Regions from separate parts of the Achromobacter sp. FW305-C-13 genome, predicted to be linked through region 1. Evidence: riboswitches for the same ligand, from Rfam matches in the RefSeq annotation. Region 1 holds a riboswitch; the other holds the start of a gene.

Evidence for each region. A riboswitch is a leader RNA that binds a small molecule or an ion and turns the genes downstream of it on or off. The one in region 1 is predicted to bind manganese.
Region 2: another riboswitch for manganese. It lies ahead of mntP (manganese efflux pump MntP); the one in region 1 lies ahead of AC3WMU_RS20035 (sodium:calcium antiporter).

The regions. Positions count from the first base shown of each region.
Region 1 is NZ_JBYSYN010000003.1:238,519-245,513, reverse strand. It holds gene mgtA (magnesium-translocating P-type ATPase) at 1-383, opposite strand, end outside; gene AC3WMU_RS20040 (hypothetical protein) at 801-1,136, opposite strand; gene AC3WMU_RS20035 (sodium:calcium antiporter) at 1,598-2,602, opposite strand; yybP-ykoY riboswitch at 2,682-2,846, opposite strand; gene AC3WMU_RS20030 (aminopeptidase P N-terminal domain-containing protein) at 2,981-4,324, shown strand; gene AC3WMU_RS20025 (TM2 domain-containing protein) at 4,345-4,809, opposite strand; gene AC3WMU_RS20020 (UbiH/UbiF/VisC/COQ6 family ubiquinone biosynthesis hydroxylase) at 4,890-6,059, shown strand; gene dusB (tRNA dihydrouridine synthase DusB) at 6,177-6,995, shown strand, end outside.
Region 2 is NZ_JBYSYN010000002.1:1,284,905-1,291,899, forward strand. It holds gene AC3WMU_RS17255 (heme ABC transporter ATP-binding protein) at 1-218, shown strand, start outside; gene AC3WMU_RS17260 (YajQ family cyclic di-GMP-binding protein) at 303-785, shown strand; gene AC3WMU_RS17265 (LysR family transcriptional regulator) at 798-1,703, shown strand; partial or broken gene AC3WMU_RS17270 (VOC family protein) at 1,813-1,932, shown strand; gene AC3WMU_RS17275 (hypothetical protein) at 1,935-2,636, shown strand; gene mntP (manganese efflux pump MntP) at 2,650-3,225, opposite strand; yybP-ykoY riboswitch at 3,235-3,407, opposite strand; gene AC3WMU_RS17285 (CopG family transcriptional regulator) at 3,568-3,990, shown strand; gene AC3WMU_RS17290 (extracellular catalytic domain type 1 short-chain-length polyhydroxyalkanoate depolymerase) at 4,019-5,137, shown strand; gene AC3WMU_RS17295 (AlkA N-terminal domain-containing protein) at 5,157-6,602, opposite strand; gene ogt (methylated-DNA--[protein]-cysteine S-methyltransferase) at 6,748-6,995, shown strand, end outside.

The sequences.
Region 1 (6,995 bases):
ATCCACACATCGGTCAGCCACGACAGGGCTGCAAGCGCGGTCAACAGAAGGTTGAACGGGTTGCGGTAGGACAGCCACAGGTGGGCGGGCCAGGACAGGGGCTTTTCATGGTCGACCTCGTTGGCGCCGTGGCGCTCGCGCGCGGTCTGCGCCTGGTCTTCAGACAGGCCTCCCCGGCCGCTGCCCAGCAGCGAAAACAAGGCATCCAGGCCCATGCGGGACATGTCGAGCATGCGGCGGTTGGCGCGGCGCGACGTGTCGGAAGCGGCGGACGCCGCAACGGTATCGCCGCCTTGCTCAAGCATGGGGGACCGCCGGAAGTGGCGGCTTGCGCGCCGTCGGCCGGCGGCGGAAGAAAAAAACGATTTCAGGAACGTAAACATCGGAGTGCTCCGGTTTTTGGTGTTGTTGTCGGAGACACGGGCGCGCCTGCCCCTCGGGCTGCGCGCGGGCAGCAGCGGGCCGCGGCTTTCGCGGGAAAGCCGTCAATCCGCCGCGTACAGGCGTGCGCAGGCACCGGGGCAAAGTTGCCGGTGTCCGGATCGCGTCGAAGTCGCGCCGGGTGCGGAAAACGGAAAGGGGGCTAGCTAGGGAATCGAAACCGGCGCCGTTGGCCTCTGGGGGCGTGGCCGGAGATTCTTTGCTGCGGAGTCCGTCGGAACCGGGATGACTGTCCGGCCGGTCGGCTCGCAGGGAGATGACAGGTCAGACAGGCATGCCGGCGCCATGCACTTGGCGCGATCGAGGTTCGGGGTCTAAGGCACTAGGCATGATCTCTCCTGTGGGGATAGGCGCTGGCGTCAGGCCATTGCGGCGGCTTGCGCGCCGAAATGCACGTGGCGCACGGCGGGATTGGCGCTCAGGCGGCGCGCTTGCGACATCAGTTCCGCCCGCAGTTCCGGGGGGCAATTGACGGTGATGCAAGCCGACGCCATGCTCGGGTCCTGGCCTTGGTCGATCTGCACTTGCGAGACATCCAGGCCGGCGGCGCTGAAGTCCAGGCAGATCTGCTTGCGCAAGGCGCCCAGTTCGTCGCGCGGACAGATGACCGTCAAGCGCGACGTGCCGCGGCGGCGGCCCAGGGCGGTGGCGCGGTCCACGCCAGCGCGGCGTAGGAACAAGTCGAAGAAACGCATAACGACCTCCATTGCAAGAATGGGGAGCGTGATCGCGAGTACGCGAGCGCAACTGCGCGGCGCATGACGGACGAACACAAGACGTGCACGAACGCTGGCGCTGCGGCAAGCGGCGGTTCTGGCGGTTTACGTTGGGGAGATTCCCGGCAAGCCGAAGGCCTGCGCTATTGCCGGGGCTTACGCCCGAGGCTTGGGATACGCCGCAACCTGCATGACAGGATGCGGCAGATGGAGTTCTGCGTGTTTCCTGTCAGACAGCGAGGTCGATGCAAGATCGACTACTTTCGCCGGAATCGGTATTCACGAAGACTGCTCCTGGGATGGATAACAACGGAAGTTTACGCGGGTTTCCACTGATGGACAAGGTTTATGGGCCTTAACTGCCCGGAAAACCGCCAAAAAATGCAAAAGCGGCGCAGGCCCTGCCGAGCCTGCGCCGCAATTCGCACCAGGGTCCGGGCTCAGGCGTAGAAGTGCCACCCCAGATATGCCGCAAACAAGGCATAGAAGCCGCCCACCGCCGACAACGCCGGCACGCTCATCACCGAGCGGCGGAAACGCAGCCACAGCAGGCCGATCGACAGCATCGTGAACAGGCCCGCGGCCAGCAAGGGGGCATCCAGCAGCCACGGCGTCATGAAGATACCCAAGGCGCTGGGGATGGTGGCCTGGATCATCATCGCGCCCGAGATGTTGGCCAGCGCCAGGCGTTCCTTGCCTTGGCGCACCCAGATCAGCGCATTCATGATTTCGGGCAATTCGGTGGCGACGGGCGCCAGCAGCAAGGCGGCCACGTGCGGCGACGCGCCCATGAAAATTCCCAGCACTTCGATCTGGTTGACGAACACGTGCGAGGCGCCCGCGATGACCACCAGCGCCAGGATCGTCTGCGTCGCGGCCCAGAACATGGTCGGGTCCTCATCGCGGGGGCGCAGCTTGAGCGGCTCGAGGTCCTCGCTGTCGGTCCGTTCCTCGTCATGGCTCAGTTCGCGCTTGATGTACAGGCCGTACGTCGCCAGGAACAGGATGCCCAGCCAGGGCTTCCACGCGAAGGCCAGCAGGCCCAGGCCCACCTTGAAGATGAAGATGCCCATGAACCAGGCCTGGTCGCGGGCCAGCCGGCGCTGGTCCGCGTTGATACAGTTGGCTTGCGTCGTCTGGCCCCGGCGCGCGCGCCACAGGGCGAAGCCCACTACGGCGTACGCCAGGGTCGCCAGCACCAGGGGGCCGCCCATGGCCGCGCCGACGCCGATGTCTTTCTGCTCCGGGGTGTCGCCGAACATGACGGCCATGAAGGTGACCGCGCTTTCCGGCAATGCGGTGCCGAACGCGGCCAGCACGGTGCCGGTGGCGGTGGCGCCCAGATGGAAGCGGTGTCCGACCCATTCAACGCCATTGACGAAGAATTCGCAGGCGAAGTAAATCACTGCCGCGGACAGGAAAAACAGAAACAGGGTGAGCAACATATGAACACAGCCGGACGAGCAGAAACCAATTGGCGCGACGCTGCGGCTCGCCCGGCTAGGGTGAACGCAACGCGGCCAAAGGTCTCGCCTGGCTGATCCATGCGGCGGGCAGGCCGCTTGCATGGAAACCGTTAGCGCCATGGAGTTCTAGCAACCGCTACGCGGCCCTGAACCACCAAGTCTGTTGACGCTAACTCCTTTGGGGACAAAGGATGGCTACTCCCCAATGACAGAGCCGCGATTGTAGCAGCGCGAATCTGACGGTCCAGTGAATCCCGCGCGGACGCCGCGGGAACCCCGCCCGCTGTTGTTTCCGCGCGATAGCGGGGTAAAGTAAGCCGCATCCACACCTTCGCGGGGTTCGCGCCCCTGCCCGCCATGAGCCTGCCTCCCGCCGACATCGCCCCCTTCGCCGCCCGGCGCCAACGCCTGATGGACCGGATGCGCGCCGACGGCGGCGGCATCGCCATCCTGAGCACCGCCCCCGAGGCAATCCGCAACCGCGACGCCGAATTCCCGTACCGTCACGACAGCGACTTCTTCTACCTCACCGGGTTCACCGAACCCGGTGCCTGGCTGGTGCTGATCGCAGGAGCGACCGACCGCGCCGTGCTGTTCTGCCGCCCGCGCCACGTGGAACACGAGATCTGGGAAGGCAAGCGCTTCGGCCCCGAAGCGGCCGCCGCCTATTTCGGTTTCGACGATGCGCACGCGCTGGACTCCCTGGACGAAGTGGTGCCCACGTTGATGTTGGACCACCCCACCCTGTACGCGCCGCTGGCCGGCGACAAGCGCACCGACGGCCGCCTGCACCGCTGGCTGGCTACGGCGCGCGACGCCAGCCGCGCCGGCCACGCGCCGCCTTCGCGCCAACAGGACATCCGCCCGCTGCTGGCGGAAATGCGGCTGATCAAGGACCCGGCCGAAATCGCCGCGATGCGGCGCGCCGCCAAGATCTCGGCCGGGGCGCACGCGCGCGCCATGCGCGTCGCCCGCGCCGGTATGCACGAATACGAGCTGGAAGCCGAGCTGCTGTATGAATTCCGTCGCCACGGCGCTCAGGCGGTGGCCTACAACAGCATCGTCGCGACGGGCGCCAACGCCTGCGTGCTGCACTACCCGGCGGGCGAAGCCGTGCTGCGCGACGGCGACCTGGTGCTGATCGACGCCGGCTGCGAGGTGGACAGCTACGCCAGCGACATCACCCGGACCTTTCCCGTAAACGGCCGCTACAGCGGCCCGCAGCGCGCACTGTACGACCTGACGGTGGCGGCGCAGGAAGCGGCGGCCCAGGCCACCGCCCCCGGCCGCACCTTCAACGACGGCCACGAAGCCGCGCTGCGCGTGCTGGCGCAAGGCATGCTGGACCTGAAACTGTTGAAGGGATCGCTGGACGGGGTGCTGGAATCCGGCGACTACAGCCGCTTCTACATGCACCGCACCGGCCACTGGCTGGGCCTGGACGTCCATGACGTGGGCGACTACCGCCAGCCGGGCCCCGCCCAGGGCGCCGACCGCCCCTGGCGCAAGCTGGAGCGCGGGATGATGCTGACGATCGAGCCGGGCATCTATGTGCGCCCGGCGGACGATGTGCCGGAGAGCTACTGGAATATCGGTATCCGCACCGAGGACGATGCGCTGGTGACGGATGAAGGCTGTGAACTGATCACCCGTGGCGTGCCCGTAGAGGCCAGCGAGATCGAAGCGCTGATGCGCGAATAGCCCGCCCCACAGCCCCGACCCTACAGCACCAGCCCGTCCAGCCAGCCCATCGCCACCCAGACGTAGACCACCACCATGGCGATGGCGAACATCGAGACGACCGAGCCCACCAGGCAGGCCAGGATGGCGACCAGCACCGGCCCCCATCCCGTGGAGGTGGGGCGGCCCAGCTCGGGGTTGTACAGACGGTCGAATTTCTCGTCCGGCATCAGCGAGAACACCGCGCTTTCGATGAACCCGTCGATCATCGGAATGAAGACCAGGAAGAACGCGGGGTTGTCGTACCAGACGGGGTAGAAGCGAAACGCGCAGAACAGGCAGACGAGCGACAGTGTGGTGACCAGCCAGGCGTGGCGCCGGCCCAGATACCACCAATGGGCGCCCAGCCAGCCGAACAGGCAGGCCAGCAGCCCCACGGCGACTTTGCCGCGCGGGCGGCGAGCGGATACGGCGGATAGCGAAGGGGAAGCCTGAACCTGCGTCATATCGATCAACCGGGTGGGGTGGGCCGCGCGACCCACCGCGCTGGCTGTCCCGGATTGTAGTGGACGGTTAAAATCGGGACATGACTGCATCCGCCTTCGACATTGCGATTCTTGGCGCCGGCCCCGTGGGCCGCGTTCTGGCCCTGATGCTGGCGCGCGTGGCGCCGGATCCGGCGCGCATCGCGCTGCTCGCGGGCGCCGCTCCCGCCCCGGCGACGCCTGCCGCGGCCGTGCCCGCGGCCGACCCCCGCGTGCTGGCCATGAACCACGGCAGCCGCGTGCTGCTGGAATCGCTGCATGCCTGGCCCGAACGTTCGGCCGACATCCGCAACATCCATGTATCGCAGCGCGGACGGCTGGGCCGCACCGTGATCCAGAACACCGACTTCGGCGTGCCGCAGCTGGGTAGCGTCGTCGCCTATTCGGGGCTGCACGCCAAGCTGGACGAATGCGTGGCCGCCTGTGGCGTCACCGTCCTGCCGGGCCCTGCCGCGCGCGTGGACAGCCAGGACGCGGACGGCGTGCGCATCGTGCAGGGCGACACCACGCTGCTTTGCCAGGTCGCCGTGCAGTCCGACGGCGCGGGCGCGGCCGACGTACGCCGCGACTACGGCCAGCACGCGGTGCTGACCACCGCCCATGCCACCCTGCCGCGCCGCGGCTGGGCCTGGGAACGCTTCACCGCCGAAGGGCCGCTGGCCCTGCTTCCCCACCCGCAAACGCCGGACGCCTATTCCGTCGTGTGGTGCAGCGCCCCGGATCGCGCCACCGAACTGGCCGCGCTGGACAACACGGCTTTCTCGAAGGCGCTGTCGGCCGCCTTCGGCGACCGCCTGGGCCGGCTGTCCAGCCAGGCGCCGCGCCATGTCTTTCCGCTGTCGCTGGCCGCCCGCCGGGCGCAAGTGCAAGGCCGCGTGGCCGCCATCGGCAATGCCGCCCAGACCCTGCACCCCGTCGCGGGCCAGGGCCTGAACCTGGGGCTGCGCGACGCCGCCCGCCTGGCGCAGACGCTGGCGGGCTGGCTGGCCCGCCCCGAAGCCAGTCCCACCGCCCTGTTGGCGGAGTTCGCGCAAGCGCGCCAGGTCGACCGCTTCATCACCGCCGGCCTGACCGACCTGATGCCCCGCGTGTTCGCCACCGGCCTGGCCCCGGTGGAGCATGCGTGCGGGCTGGCCTTGCTGGGGATGGATCTGGCCTCCCCGTTGCGCGCGCCCCTGGCCCAACATCTGCTGCAAGGTTTCCGCGCCTGATTCCGCACTCGTTCCGCCCCCGCCCGGGGTGCGGAATCGACTGCTTTCGCCCCCGTTTGTTACCAAGCTGTTGCCAGCTGAAAACGGGGGTTCGATCGAGCCGGTTAAAATGTGACCATGCGCATAGGCCAATGGACCCTTCCCAACAATGTTCTTGTCGCGCCCATGGCGGGCGTGACGGACCGCCCTTTCCGGCAACTCTGCAAGAAGTTGGGGGCCGGCTATGCCGTGTCGGAAATGGCCGCCAGCAACCCCAAGCTGTGGGATAGCGTCAAGACGTCCCGCCGCCTGAACCACGACGGCGAGATCGCCCCCATTTCCGTGCAGATCGCGGGCGCCGACCCGGCCATGATGGCCGAAGCGGCCGTCTTCAACGCCGGCAAGGGCGCCCGGATCATCGACATCAACATGGGGTGCCCGGTGAAGAAGGTCTGCAACGTGGCCTCCGGCTCGGCGCTGCTGCGCCACGAGGACCTGATCGTCCGCATCCTGGACGCGGTCGTGTCGGCGTGCGCGCCGCTGGGCGTGCCGGTCACGCTGAAGACCCGCACCGGCTGGGACCGCGACAGCCGCAACGCCTTGCGCGTGGCGAAACTGGCCGAAAACGCCGGCATCGCGGCCCTGACCTTGCATGGCCGCACGCGCGCCGACCTCTATACGGGCGAGGCGGAATATGACACTATCCGCGCCGTCAAGGCCGAGCTGACGATTCCCGTGATCGCAAACGGGGATATCGACTCGCCTGAAAAAGCCAGGCACGTCCTGGATTACACTGGCGCCGACGCGGTCATGATTGGCCGGGCGGCCCAGGGCCGTCCCTGGATTTTCCGCGAAATCGACCACTACCTGCGCACGGGCGAAACACTGGCCCCTCCCTCGTATGGGGAAATGCGCGAGCTGTTGCTCGAACATCTCGACGACCATTACCGGTTCTAT
Region 2 (6,995 bases), on a different contig from region 1:
ATGCCGGCAATACGGGCGTACTGGTGATCCTGCACGACATGAACCTGGCTGCGCGCTGGTGCGACCGCCTGCTGCTGCTGAGCGGGGGCTGCGGCATCGCGCTGGGCACGCCAGCGCAGGTACTCACGCCGGCCAACCTGTATCTGGCTTACGGGATCGACGCGCAGGTGATTGCGCACCCGCTGCAGGCGGGGCGGCTACTGGTGTTGACGGGGTGATGGGGACATGGGCCGTGGGGCCGGTAAAATAGGCAATACGCATGTATTCGCCTTTTTCACTTATCACCCAACAGGACCCGTGTCATGCCTACTTTTGACGTCGTCTCCGAAGTCGACAAACACGAACTCACCAACGCCATCGACCAGGCGAACCGCGAACTTTCCACCCGCTTCGACTTCAAGGGCACCGACGCCAAGTTCGAACTGGAAGGCTTCGTCGTGACCCAGGTCGCTTCCAGCGCGTTCCAGTTGAAGCAGATGCTCGACATCCTGCGCGGCCGCCTGTCGGCCCGCGGCATCGACGTGCGCTGCCTGGACGTGGCCGACCCCCTGGAAAACCTGGGCGGCGCGCGCCAGAAGGTCACGATCAAGCAGGGCATCGAACAGCCGGTGGCCAAGAAGCTGATCGCCGCCATCAAGAACGCCAAGCTCAAGGTGGAATCCCAGATCAACGGCGACAAGCTGCGCATCACCGGCAAAAAGCGTGACGATCTGCAGACCGCCATCGCGCTGCTGAAGAAGACCGACGTCGACCTGCCCCTGCAGTTCGAGAACTTCCGCGATTGATGTCGCCGGCTCATGGGTCATTCCACGGAGCTGCAACTCGTCGTTGAACTCGCGCGCGCCGGCGGCATGTCGGCGGCTGCGCGGGAATTGGATGTCACGCCGGCCGCGGTCAGCAAGCGGCTGGCCCAGATCGAGGCGCGCCTGGGCGTGCGCCTGTTCAACCGCAGCACGCGGCGCCTGAGCCTCACGGCCGAAGGCGAGGTCTACCTGGAAAGCGCCCGCCGCATCCTGGGCGAAATCGAAGATCTGGACGAGCTGATCGCCAGCCGCCAGGCGAGCCCGCGCGGTTTGTTGAAGGTCAACGCGCCGCTGGGCTTCGGCCGCAGCTATATCGCGCCTGCCATCGCGGAATTCGCCGCGAAATATCCTGAGGTTTCGCTGCAACTGCAGCTGACCGACAGCCCCGCCGACTTCGTGCAGGACGCGTTCGACGTCGCGGTGCGTTTCGGCGACCTGCCCGACACCCGCCTGATCGCCCGCAAGATCGCGCCCAACCGGCGGCTGGTCTGCGCCTCTCCCGCCTACTTGAAGACGCACGGCGTGCCGGCCACGCCGCATGACCTGACGCGGCACCAGTGCATCGTGCTGCGCCAGAACGAGGCCGCCTACGGACTGTGGCGCTTCACGAAAGGCCGCCGCAGCGAAACCGTGAAGGTGCGCGGCAACCTCAGCAGCAACGACGGGGAAGTGACGCTGACCTGGGGCCTGGCCGGCCTGGGCATCCTGCAACGCGCGGAGTGGGACCTGGCGCGCTACCTGCGCAGCGGCCGGCTGGTGCGCGTGCTGGAAGACTATGCCTTGCCTCAGGCCGACATCTATGCGGTGTTTCCGGAACGCCACCATCTATCGGCGAAGGTCCGCGTGTTCGTGGATTTCCTGGTGGCGTATTTCCAGAAAGGATCGGACAGTACCTGGTGACGCGCCAAGGCCAATCGGCGATGTTGAGGGTAGGCGACAGGCTGAAGTAAATTTCCGACTCTCAATCTTCCCCTGCCAGGAGCGTTGCATGACGACACCACAACGGCATCGAGGCCGCCATCCCGGCGACTACGCCGCGTTCGTCCTGGATCCGGACGGCAACCACATCGAAGCCGTCTTCCACGGCGAGTCCGTCCGCCGCTCGCCGTCGGTCAGAATCGCGTATTGATCATGGAAAGCATCCAGGGCGCGGCATTCCGGAAGGCGTTTGACAAGGGCGGGTCGCACTTTCGCGACCTGCACGTGCACGATTGCACATTCGACAATTGCGGGCTGTCGATGGTGAGAGCACCTGCGCGGATGTCGCGCGTGCAGGGGGTACGGATCTCTCAATGCCGCGCGGTGAATTCAGAGATCATGCCTTGCATCTTCGAGGACGTGGTGGTGGAAGACCTTTCCACCAATCCCATTCTGCTGGTCTGGGCCTCGTTCTTTCGCCGGGTGAAGCTCGTCGGAAAGATCGGCAAGCTCAATCTCAACTTGGCGCCGACTGCGTTTTGCACGGATGCCCGTGTGCTTGAGCAGTTCGCGTCGGCGCGGGCGGCGTTCTACGCCGAAACCGATTGGGCATTGGACATCAGCGAGGCCAAGCTGCTGGGCTTGCGGTGCCAGGGCGTGCCCTTGCATCTGATCAAGCGCGATCCGCAGACGCAGGTCATCCTGGACAAGCAGGGGTGCTATGGCGGCCACCAGGCGCTGGGCGCGGGCTTTGGCCAGGCGTTTCCCGTGACCGATAGCGTGCTGCGAGGCTTCGACGAGTCAAACGACCAGACGCTGCTGCTGGCCGCGTCGCTGGCAGCCCCCAAAGCGCGGCGCGACGCGGAGAAGGGCGCCATCGCCGAGCTTCGGGCGTTGGGGTTCCTGGAAGACTGAAACCCTCGAGGCGTTACGCCGCGGCCGCCGCCGTCAGGTGCTCGTACAGGATCAGCGAGCCGATGCCGATCAGCGCGATGCCGCCCAGCACTTCGGCCCGCTTACCCGCCACGCTGCCCAGCGCGCGGCCCAGCATCACGCCGATCGTCACCATCAAGGTGGTGGCCAGGCCGATCGCGATGGCGGCCACCACGATGTTCACGTCAACGAATGCCAGGCCGACGCCTACGGCCATCGCGTCGATGCTGGTGGCGAATCCGGTCGCGGCCAGGAGCCAGAAGGAATGGCGGACGACCGGCGCGGCGTCTTCGTCCTCTTCCTTGAAGGCGTTGCGGATCATCAGCACCCCGAGAATACAGAGCATGCCGAACGCGATCCAATGATCCCAGTCGGCCACGAATTTTGCTGCGACGGAGCCCAGTCCCCAGCCAATCACAGGTGTGATCGCTTCGATCACACCGAAGATCACGCCGGTGCGCAGAGCTTCGGGCAGGCGGGGCTTGTGCAGGGCGGCGCCTTTGCTGATGGCGGCCGCGAACGCGTCCGTCGACATGGCGAACGCAAGAACAATGAGGGAGAGGGCATTCATGGAGAGAGGGGTCCAACTGGGCGAGAACGGCACAGACCCTTCACACCGCCCAGCGTCGTGTGAAAAGTCCGTGGTCTCGCCAAGCGCAATGCCGCTTACGCCATGGCCGGCTAGGGCCAAGAATGTTGACGTAAGCCCTTTCAGAACAGGCTGAAAGGCGGCTACTCCCCAAAGAGTGAACGCAGTCTAGCAGAGCTGGCCGTCGGGCGTATGACAGACCGCAAGGCGGGCGGGGGAATGGCCGATCGGATTGCGCACCGGCAAACCGCGACGGCAAGGCCTCAAATATGGCAAATTGAAACATCCATAGGCCATCCAAGTGGATGGTTTTAATATTCTTTCATGCCTCCTCGTCCTCCCTCCCTCGCCTCCGTTCCCAAGCCCCCCGATGAGAAGATCACCATCAATCTCGGGTACGTCGACTTGGGCCATATCGATCTTCTGGTGCAGGAAGGGTTCTATGCGAACCGCACCGACCTGATACGAACAGCCATCCGTAATCAACTGGCCACGCACGGCGAAGCCGTTCGTCAGGCGGTCAGCCGAAAGACGCTGGTTCTGGGCATCCAGCACTACACCTCGCAGGACCTGCTTGCGGTTCAGGCGGCGGGGGAAATGCTGCAAATCCGAGTGCTGGGGCTGGCGACCATCGCGCCGGACGTCACCCCCGAACTGGCGCTTGCCACCATCGAATCCGTGACGGTCCTGGGCGCCTTGCATGCCAGCGCCGCCGTCAAAGCTGCCCTGCGTCAGCGCATCCGCTGACTTTCCCCCTAGCCGTCAAGGTAACGCCATGCACCCCGAATTCCAGCAACTCATGAACCAGGCCACCCGGCTCACACGTTCCGGCGATCTGGCCGCAGCGACTGCCGCCATCCAGGCCGCGTTGCGGGGCGGGGCGGTTGCCGCGCCTGCCCGCGAGGACGATTCTGACGTCATCGATGTCGAGGCTTGGGAGATCCCCGAACCCGCCGCCCGGTCGGCTACGGCAAAGGCAAAGGCGACGGCAACGGCTGCGGTCGACGACGTTGCCCCGCCTGCGGACAAGCCGGCCACGGCAGGCGACACGTTCACCGCGGGATCCTTCCGCAACGCAGGGGGGCACCGCAGCTACAAGCTTTACGTGCCGCCCAACGCGGGCGCCGAGCCCCGTCCGCTGGTCGTCATGCTTCACGGTTGCACGCAGGACGCCGACGATTTCGCTGCCGGCACCGCCATGAACCAGGCCGCGCGAGCGCAGGGCTTCTATGTGCTGTATCCCGTGCAGTCGCGCGAGACCAATCCGCAGAAATGCTGGAACTGGTTCAAGCACAATCATCAGCAGCGGGGTCGGGGCGAACCTGAAATATTGGCCGGCATGACGCGCGCCGTCATCGACTCGCACGCGATCGACCCGCAGCGTGTCTACGTGGCAGGCTTGTCGGCGGGCGGTGCGATGGCCGCCATCCTGGCGAGCGCCTATCCCGACCTGTTCGCCGCCGCGGGCGTGCATTCGGGGCTGGCGGCCGGTGTGGCGACTGATCTGCCGTCCGCACTCTCGGCCATGAAGGGCGCCGGCATCCACGCGGCGGGGCAGGCCGCGAGCGGGGTGCCCACGATCGTCTTTCACGGGGACCGCGACGCAACGGTGCATCCGGGCAATGGCCAGGCGGTGGCTGCGGCCAGCGCTGGGGCAGCCGCATCGGTGGAGACCTGCCGCGTGCCGGGGGCTGGCGGCAAACGCCATAGCACCCGGTACCTGTACCGCAACCCCAAGGGCGACATCAGCGCCGAACGCTGGGAGATCCATGGCGCCGGTCATGCCTGGGCCGGCGGGTCGGCAAGCGGATCCTATACGGACCAATCCGGTCCGAATGCCACGGCCGAGATGCTGCGGTTCTTCTTCGAACGTTCGTTGGGCCACCAGCGCTAGCAGCGGCCCGCGCAAGTGCCTACGCGGTCCACAAATGCTGTGCCGCGTAGGCACGCCACGGCCGCCACTGTTCGGACCGTGCCAACAGCTGCGCGGGCGTGACTTCCCGCGATTCCAGTTTTTCCAACGCGCGGATCAGGCCGATGTCCGCCGACGGGAAGGCGTCGGGTTCACGCAGCTGGCGCAGGGCAATGTACTGCGCCGTCCATTCCCCCACGCCTTTGATCTGACGCAGGCGCGCGACGGCTTCTTCCAGCCCGCTGCCGGCGTCGAACAGGTGCTTGTCGGCGACCGCTGCGGCGCCCACGGCGGAGAGCGTGGCGGCGCGGCTTCGGGGCATCCCCAGCGTGGCCAGATCGGCCGCGGCGATGACCGCAGGCTCTGGAAAGACATGGGTCAGCGCGCCTTCGGGTTCGGCCATGGGCGCGCCATACGCCGCCACCAGCTTGCCGGCCAGGCGGATGGCCGCGACGACGGTGATCTGCTGCCCCAGGACGGCGCGCATCGCCAATTCGAATCCATCCCAGGCGCCCGGCACGCGCAGGCCGGGCCTGGCCTGGATCAGCGAGGTCATGACAGGGTCGCCAGCGAATTGCGCGGCGATGGCTACAGGGTCGCTGGCCAGGTCGAACACGCGCCGCACCCGCGCAATGATGGCGGGCAGCGCTTGCAGGCGAGGAAAGCGCACGGTGACCTGCAGGGCATTGCCGGTGCCGGGGCGCACGGTGAGGGTGCCCTGGTGGCCGTCCAGGCTGACCGTGCGCGCGTAGCTGTCCTCTGTCACGTGTTCGATGCCGGGAATGGCGCGCAACCGCAGGAAGGCCAGCATGGCCTCCCAGTCGTAGGGCGGGCGATAGCGCAGCAGCAGCTTGATCTCGCCGTGCCGGCCAGCGGACACCTCGGGTTTTTCCGAGCGGCGCAGCTCGCCCGGGGCACGGCCGAACAGGTCCAGGAAAATCTCGTTGAAGCGGCGGATGCTGCCAAAGCCCGAGGCGAAGGCGATTTCCGCCATGGGCAAATGGGTTTCGTGGATGAGCTGCTTGGCCAGCAGCACGCGGCGCGTCTGGGCCACCGCCACGGGCGAGGCGCCCAGATGCTGGCGAAACTGGCGGCGCAATTGGCGTTCCCCCACGCCCAGACGCTGGGCGAGCGTATCCACCCCGTCGTCGTCCAGCGCGCCCAGTTCAATGAGTTGCAAGGCGCGCGCCACGCTGTCGGGCAATTCGTGTCCGGGGCCGATTTCCGGCGCCGTCTCGGGCCGGCAGCGCAGGCAGGGGTGAAAGCCGGCCTCTTGCGCGGCGGCAGCCGTCGAGAAGAACGTGACGTTCTTCGACAGCGGCGTACGCGCCGGGCACACCGGGCGGCAATAGATGCCCGTCGTCTTGACGGCCGTGAAGAAGCGGCCGTCGTAACGGGCATCGCGCACTTGGATGGCGCTATAGCAGGCGTCGTGGTTCAGGTCCATGAACCGATACTACTGCCGCGCCCGGGCCGGGATCTAGCGGTTTTCGGACACGGTTGTGACGATCACACTGGTGTCCGAAAACCGCCAGCGGCACGCCCTGCGCGGTTCTATATTCGCCTTATTGCGACTTCACCGGGAGCCGGCCATGCCGATCCACACATTCTCTTTGGAACGCGTTTCCACCCCGCTGGGCCAGATGCTGGTGCTGACGGATGCCCAGCAGCAGTTGCGCGCCGTCGATTGGCAAGACTACGAATCCCGCATGCATACGCTGCTGCGGCGCCAGTACGGCAAAGACGCCGTGCAGGTGCGAGACGCCAGCCAGCCCTCCGTGCCGCGCCGCGCGCTGGAAGCGTATTTCGACGGCGAGGTGGCCGCCATCAACGATCTACC